Linked DNA regions of Prochlorococcus marinus str. MIT 9313. The protein of the gene in region 2 binds, or shares a complex with, the protein of the main gene of each other region. Links are inferred from orthologs where the notes say so. Each region holds a gene or a part of one and is shown on either strand. Other genes may lie near its edges.

The links.
Region 1: the proteins of lpdA (region 2) and AKG35_RS01160 are in contact, whole or in part, in a crystal structure (PDB 1EBD), measured with the Geobacillus stearothermophilus proteins. The link is inferred for Prochlorococcus marinus str. MIT 9313 from one-to-one orthologs. Residues at the interface, in WP_049624544.1 of Geobacillus stearothermophilus: Pro340, Ser341, Asp344, Tyr345, Arg403, Asp406, Val408, Glu431, Ala432, Gly433, Asp438; in WP_033016211.1 of Geobacillus stearothermophilus: Ile130, Ala131, Met132, Pro133, Arg136, Arg140, Glu141, Asn155, Arg157.

The regions. Positions count from the first base shown.
Region 1 is NC_005071.1:249,715-253,026, reverse strand. What follows is about bases 61-3,052. They hold AKG35_RS01160 (dihydrolipoamide acetyltransferase family protein), read right to left. Parts: upstream 2,221-3,052; coding sequence 901-2,220; downstream 61-900. Other genes in these bases: AKG35_RS01155 (hypothetical protein), read left to right, coding at 2,438-2,797; AKG35_RS01165 (Vgb family protein), read left to right, coding at 61-831. Also shown: more of AKG35_RS01165, read left to right, coding at 1-60.
Region 2 is NC_005071.1:381,251-384,512, reverse strand. Bases 118-3,059 are described here. They hold lpdA (dihydrolipoyl dehydrogenase), read right to left. Parts: upstream 2,353-3,059; coding sequence 883-2,352; downstream 118-882. Other genes in these bases: AKG35_RS01785 (TrmH family RNA methyltransferase), read right to left, coding at 2,358-3,059; trpC (indole-3-glycerol phosphate synthase TrpC), read right to left, coding at 118-819. Outside these bases: more of trpC, read right to left, coding at 1-117; more of AKG35_RS01785, read right to left, coding at 3,060-3,185; AKG35_RS01780 (hypothetical protein), read right to left, coding at 3,217-3,262. UniProt on the Escherichia coli protein: Lipoamide dehydrogenase is a component of the glycine cleavage system as well as of the alpha-ketoacid dehydrogenase complexes.

The DNA.
Region 1 (3,312 bases), 130 kb from region 2 along the record:
AATGGAGATGTATGGATTGCAGATAACACCAAGGATCACATGATTCGTTTCCCCGATGGTGACTATAAGAATGGCGAGCGATTAACAATCAAAGGATTACAAGCTCCTTTCGGCATTGCTGTTGACCAGCAAAATAGAGTCTGGGTAACCAGCAGCTACAACAATAAACTCACCATCTTCCCTGGAGAAAACCCTGAGGCAGTGAAAACAATTGATATCGCTTTAGGAGCAAGAGGTGTGGCAATCGATTCCAAAGGCAATGCTTGGGTCGCCCAGCAAACTGATTCAGCAACGCTAGTTTTACCTCCTGGGGTCAGCAAGGCACCTCCACGCCCAACAACAATCATGCAGGAATTCATGCAAGGGCTTGAATATGCAAAAGCAAATCCGCAGCAAACAAGCTCTGGAATGATTGCACTGATCTCACCTGATTTGAAGATGATCAAATCAGACATTGCAAAAGGAGATGTCTATATTCCCTGGGGTGTAAGCATCGATGGCAATGACAATGTATGGGTTGCAAATCTTTTTGGTAGCAGTTTGATGCATATCTGTGGAGCCAATACATCAAATTGCCCTGAAGGTAAAACGACAGGTGATGTGATTCATGATTATCAGAGTGGTGTTATTCAAATGAACACCGATGTAATTATCGATGATGCCGGCAATATCTGGAGTGCGAACAACTGGTACGACGAAAATGCCGTCATCAACAAGAGCTATTTAGGTCGAACATCGACCTTTGCTGGTGGTCAAGGATTCGTGGTGACCTACGGGGTCGCCGGTCCAGTCAAGAACCCTCTACTTGGTGTGGTTAGGCGTCCTGAATGAAATCAAGGCCGCTCGCTATCACTTTTTGGCGAGCGGCAAAAGATTGTCAAACCTGGATCTGAATCCTGTTTAGAGCGCCAAACTCTCTACCCGCGTCTCAATCAGCTCTGCCAGATCCTTGAGGAAGGCGGCCCCATCGGCGCCATAAATCACGCGATGGTCGGCAGTGAGGTTCACCTGCATCTGGCGCTTGACCGCAATCGAGCCATCCTTTCCAGCCACCACAGCAGGCCGCGATGCAGCTACCGCCAAAATTGCGCCAGTGCCAGGGGGCAAGATTGCATCAAAGCGGTCCACGCCAAACATGCCCAGATTGGAAAGGGTGAAAGTACCAGTGCTGTATTCCTCGGGTTGCAACTGCTTGCTGCGTGACCGCTTCACAAGATCTGCCCACTGCCGCGACATCTCATAGAGATCGGTGCGATCAGCATTCTGCAAAACCGGTGTAATCAGACCGCCATCGTCCATCGCCACTGCAACAGCAACATTCACCTGCTCTGGATACACCATCCCAGCGGTGCTGTAAGCAGCATTCACCTGGGGATGACGCACTAGCGTCAAGGCCACGGCTTTGGCCAGAAGGGCTGTCATCGTGACGCCCTTAGGCTTCACCTGCTTGTAAAAAGCATCCAACTGATCAGTCGTGATCGTGTAGCCAACCCTGAAGCAGGGGAAGGCCAAACTGGCCTCCATATTGCGGTTGACCGCTTGTTGGAGGTTGTTGAAGGCTGCGGTTTCTCCCGGGGCCCCAAAGCTCTGACCTACAGGAGATGACACTGCATGAGCAACGCCTGCAGAAGTTGCATGCGTCGTTGCGAAAGAAGCGTTTCCTTCAGCAAGCTGAGGCACACTGATCGGCTGACCTGCAGCCAGCTGCACGTCTTCAGCCTGGATACGGCCATGGGGTCCGCTACCCCTCAACTTGGCCAGATCAACACCCATCTGCGCAGCAAGTTTTTTAGCCCGCGGTGAAGCAACGATGCGTTTGTCAGTGTCTACTGCTTGGCTGGCAACAGGCGGCGGAGCAGCAACGGGGGGACTCTCCACGACGGGCGCTGGAGTAGATGCTGGGGCAGGGTCATCGACAACTTTTGCAGCAGTCTTGAGAGGGGCAGGATCAGACGCTGGCGCAGCAGGGGCATTGGCCTGAACAGCCGCGATTTCGGCCTCACTTTCAACGATCAAACCAATCGTTTCGCCCACTGGAGCCGAACAACCAGCAGGCATCAAGACCGCGGCCAAGTAGCCATCTTGAAATGACTCCACATCCATATCCGCTTTATCTGACTCCACCACAAGCACCGACTCACCACGCCCAACCTTGTCGCCAGGTTGCTTAAGCCACTCAACGATCTTGCCCTCCGTCATCGTTGAGCTCAGAGCAGGCATGAAAATGTCGTGAGTTGCGATAGTCCTGTCCTCGACTTGAATTTTGAGGGGTGCTCAAACCTCGTTGCAACGTTCCTAAGGCAAATATCAGGAGTTGGCTGAGGTTGATCAATCAAAATTTTAAAGCGAAGGATCCCTCGCGGCAGCCTCGCCTATACAAAAGAGCCGCTATGTATAGGCAAGCCTGTTAAATTTGCCCATACAGAGTAAGTCGATCGTGAGAGCAGGGCAATTCTCGGCAAACTTTCATCCCGATTTGCTGGATGCATTCAGATCACGCTGTAAGCAGAAGGGTGAAAAATACACAAAGGTTCTGGAACAATTGGCAACGTTATATCTGCAATCAGATGGATCGATCCTTTTCAATCATGCTGCCTTAGAGCCTGAAGCCAAAAGTCATGGCCTCACTGAAAGCATCAAGGCGCAAAACCCTCTGCTTGAACTAGAGAAAAAAATCAAGAAACTGGAAGAGCAGGGCGAGAAAACTGATTACGCTATCGGTGATGCATTCGACAGAATCATGGATTGCGAACGAGCATTAGGGATAGGCAAATACTCAAAAGCCATGCAAGAATGAACACATCATTCTCCAAAAGCTGATTGATTCAGAAAGGCTGCAGGGATTTCTAGTATTATATTAATGCAATGTTTCAGCGCCACCGCTGGGGGCGAAGTTTTTATTTGTCAACCTAATAGAATTATGCTCCTGGATCGCCGGAGATGTACTGCATAAGTTGACTGCTGGAGATAGCCAACAATCATCATCTCAAGCCAATCGCGCAAGAATCTATGCAATCAGATGTAAAATTAGTGGCCATATGAAAGCTGTCACAAATCTACCTTTTAATGCTACTAGCTATATTTTTAAAAGCTCTAGAACCTGTTTGCTCAGTTAGATTAGACACAAGAATAAGTCGTTAATGCACAGCATGATAGAAATGCTAGAGTGTAACGGCGAGGATCGCAAGAGTCTAGCTTGCTAAGCTCAAAAACAATTGGTCATTCTTGCCAAAGCTTAAATGCTGATAAGACTGATTCGCCACTTAACCAGAAGACACCCCTGGGCACTTAGCTTATGGGAGAAAAAATATA
Region 2 (3,262 bases):
CAACACAGCTTCAGCGCCTACTGCCTGAACCCTGTCCAAATCAGCGCGGTTAAACAAGCCCGATTCACTCACCAACAAGACACCCTGCTGCTGCAATCGAGTAGCGAATTGCTGGCTCAGTGTTTCAGTGGTTTCAAGGTCTGTCTCAAAGGTGGTGAGATCACGATTATTGATACCAATCAGTGGGAAACCACCAAGGTTGAGAACCCGTTCAAGTTCCTCAGCATCATGCACTTCCACTAAGACATTGAGTCCAAGACTGTTGGCCACCTTGCTCAAATACGTCAGGTCCTGATCAGAGAGGATCGCCACAATCAACAAGGCAGCATCTGCACCTGCAGCACGCGCCTGATAAAGCTGATATGGCGTCAGGATGAAGTCCTTACATAGCAGTGGTAGCCCAACCGTCTGCCGCACCTCAACAAGCACCTCAAATCCACCCTGGAAGAAGCTCTTATCGGTCAGCACAGACAAGCAACTAGCACCACCTTCCGCATAGGCATTGGCGATCAAAACAGGGTCAAAGTCCGCACGGATCACACCTTGACTTGGGCTGGCCTTCTTCACTTCAGCAATCACTGCCGGAGCTCGCGAAGCCTGACGCAAGGCTGCAATGAAATCTCGAGGGATGGGCAAGTCTGCGATCTGAGATTTAAGCGTCTCTAGGGGTACACGCTGTCTTGCCGTCTCAACTTCACGGTCCTTCTCCCAAACAATCTTCTCAAGAATGTGGCGCGGCTCAGCATCGGCGTGAGGAATGGCGTACTGCAAATGCGCCACCTTGACACTTGGATTGGGCGGACGTCTGCGGATCTCCATCGGGTGATAGTGCAATTAAAAACAGTGAACCGCAGGGCTAAGACCTGCTTGAAGAACAGCGGCCTAGGAAGCACTGGCCGATGCAACAACCGCCTTAGCCAGCTGTTTGGCCGCCTGTTTATAGGCCACTTCCACCACTTCACTCAGGGTGGGATGGGTATGCACTTCAGTGGCCAATTGAGCAACGCTCTGACGTCGTGCCACCGCATTGGCTACCTCCTGGATCAAATCGGCGGCGTGCAATCCATAGATATGAGCACCAAGAACTTCACCATTGTCTTTGCGGAACAACAACTTCATCAATCCATCACTCTCCAGCTCTGCTAGTGCTTTGGAATTGGCCTTGAAATAGCTGCGCACACTCCCCAACTCAAACCCATCCTTGGCGGCAAGATCTTTGGCATCAGCTTCACTCAACCCCACTGAACTGATCTCCGGATGAGTGAAGGTTGCGGCTGGAATACTGCGGTAATCAATCGTGCGGGAGTGTCCCTGAATGTTGTCAACAGCCAGCGTGCCCTGTGCTGCGGCTGTATGGGCCAACATCAGCTTGCCAGTGACATCACCGACGGCCCAAAGATGAGGCAGCGGCTTTCCGTTGACCAATACCCGCATGCTGTCGTCAATCGGCACAAAGCCACGATTGGTCTCCACACCAACCGACTCAAGATTGAGCCCCTTGCTACTTGGCACCCGACCAGTAGCGACGAGCACCGCATCCACCTCCAAGCTATCCACCAGCTCACGGCTTTTCATCTCCGCCAGTTCGATCCTTACCGGGCAGCCAGGGATCACCTTGCTAGCCAGCACACCAGCACGTGCATCGATGTCACGTCCTTCAATCAAATGCCGAGCTGCCATCTTGGTGATGTCGGGGTCAAAGGTTGGCATGACCCGATCCAACGCCTCAATCATCGTGACTTCACAGCCGAGAGCCGTATAAACATCGGCAAATTCAAGGCCGATATAACCACTGCCGATAATTGCAATCCAACGCGGCAGCCATTCCAAATTCACGGCTTCATCACTGGTAAAAACCGTGCGTCCATCGGTTTCAATCCCAGGGGGCACAAATGGATCAGAGCCTGTGGCAAGGATCACATCCCTGGCAGTGAGCAGCCGATCCACTCCACTTTTCTCTCTCAAGCCAATTCGCTGGCTTCCCTCCAATCGTCCATGGCCACGCAGGATCGTGACACCAGCCCGCTGCAGCGTTTTGGTGAGGTTGCTACGAATCGTGGCCACCAACTGGTTGGCATGGTCAGCAATCTTCTGGCGTTCAAAACGCACCGGTGCAGCATGGATCCCGAAACCAGATAGGTGTTCAGCATCAGCCAGCTCACGCACCCTTCCACTAGCAGCAAGCAATGCCTTAGAGGGCACACAGCCTCGATTCACGCAAGTGCCGCCCATCTCACCTGATTCCACAATCGCCACCTTGAGGCCATCATCAGCGGCATGCTTGGCGGCATCAAAACCGCCGTAACCCGCACCGATCACGATCACATCGAAGTCGAAACTGGCTTCGCTCACCCGAACTACTGCGTGGAGAAGGTCATTGTGGCTCGTCGCCGCTCAAGCAGTAGTGGCACCGCCACCGCCGCCACATTGAGCGACTCAACTGCTGCGCTATGCGGCAAGGTCACGCAATCAGTACAACACGCCTGCAGACGCGGATGCAGGCCGGATCCCTCATTGCCCAGCACCAACACAGTCGGTTTTCTCCAGTCCAGCTGCCAATAAGGCAAACAAGAATGGGCTGCAGAAGAGCCCGGCACCATGGTGGCCACGACCTGTAAACCGTGACTAGCAGCCCATTCAAGCTGCTCAGCCAACTGCTCCACGGCCTCCTGCCCTGATGACCCGAAGCGCTGATAGGGCAACTGCAGGATGGCCCCCGCCGAAGCCCTCAACACTTTTGGGCTAAGGGGATCCGCCCCGGACGCAAGCCAAACCGCCTCCACCTCTGCCGCCAAGGCTGTTCGCAGCAAGGTGCCAAGGTTGCCAGGATCCTGCAGCCGATCCAAAGCCAACACAAACTTGGCTTGATTAACAGCCTGCGGAAGAGAGTCAAGGGGCACAAGGCTGGCGACACCATCTGGGCTGACTGTCGTCAACGAAGCCTCCAAAACACTTGGGGTGACCTGATGAATCAAGGTTTCTGCAGGCAAAGCCTGCACAAGATCCCCATGACGCTCCAGCCAAAAGTTGGTCGCCACAATCTCTTTAGGACGGTGTGTGGTTCGCAACACTTCCTGAAGCAGGTGGGTTCCCTCAAGCAGCAACAAAGCCTGCTCTTGACGACCTTCGCTGCTAGCGAGGAATTTCAATCTCCGCACCAGAGGATTGCGGCGACTTGAAATCAATAGCGAGGCATGAACTCCGATCTACAGAACCTCAGAATGTTGCTTGCTGACGCACCTTCAATCCTTCATTCAGGACA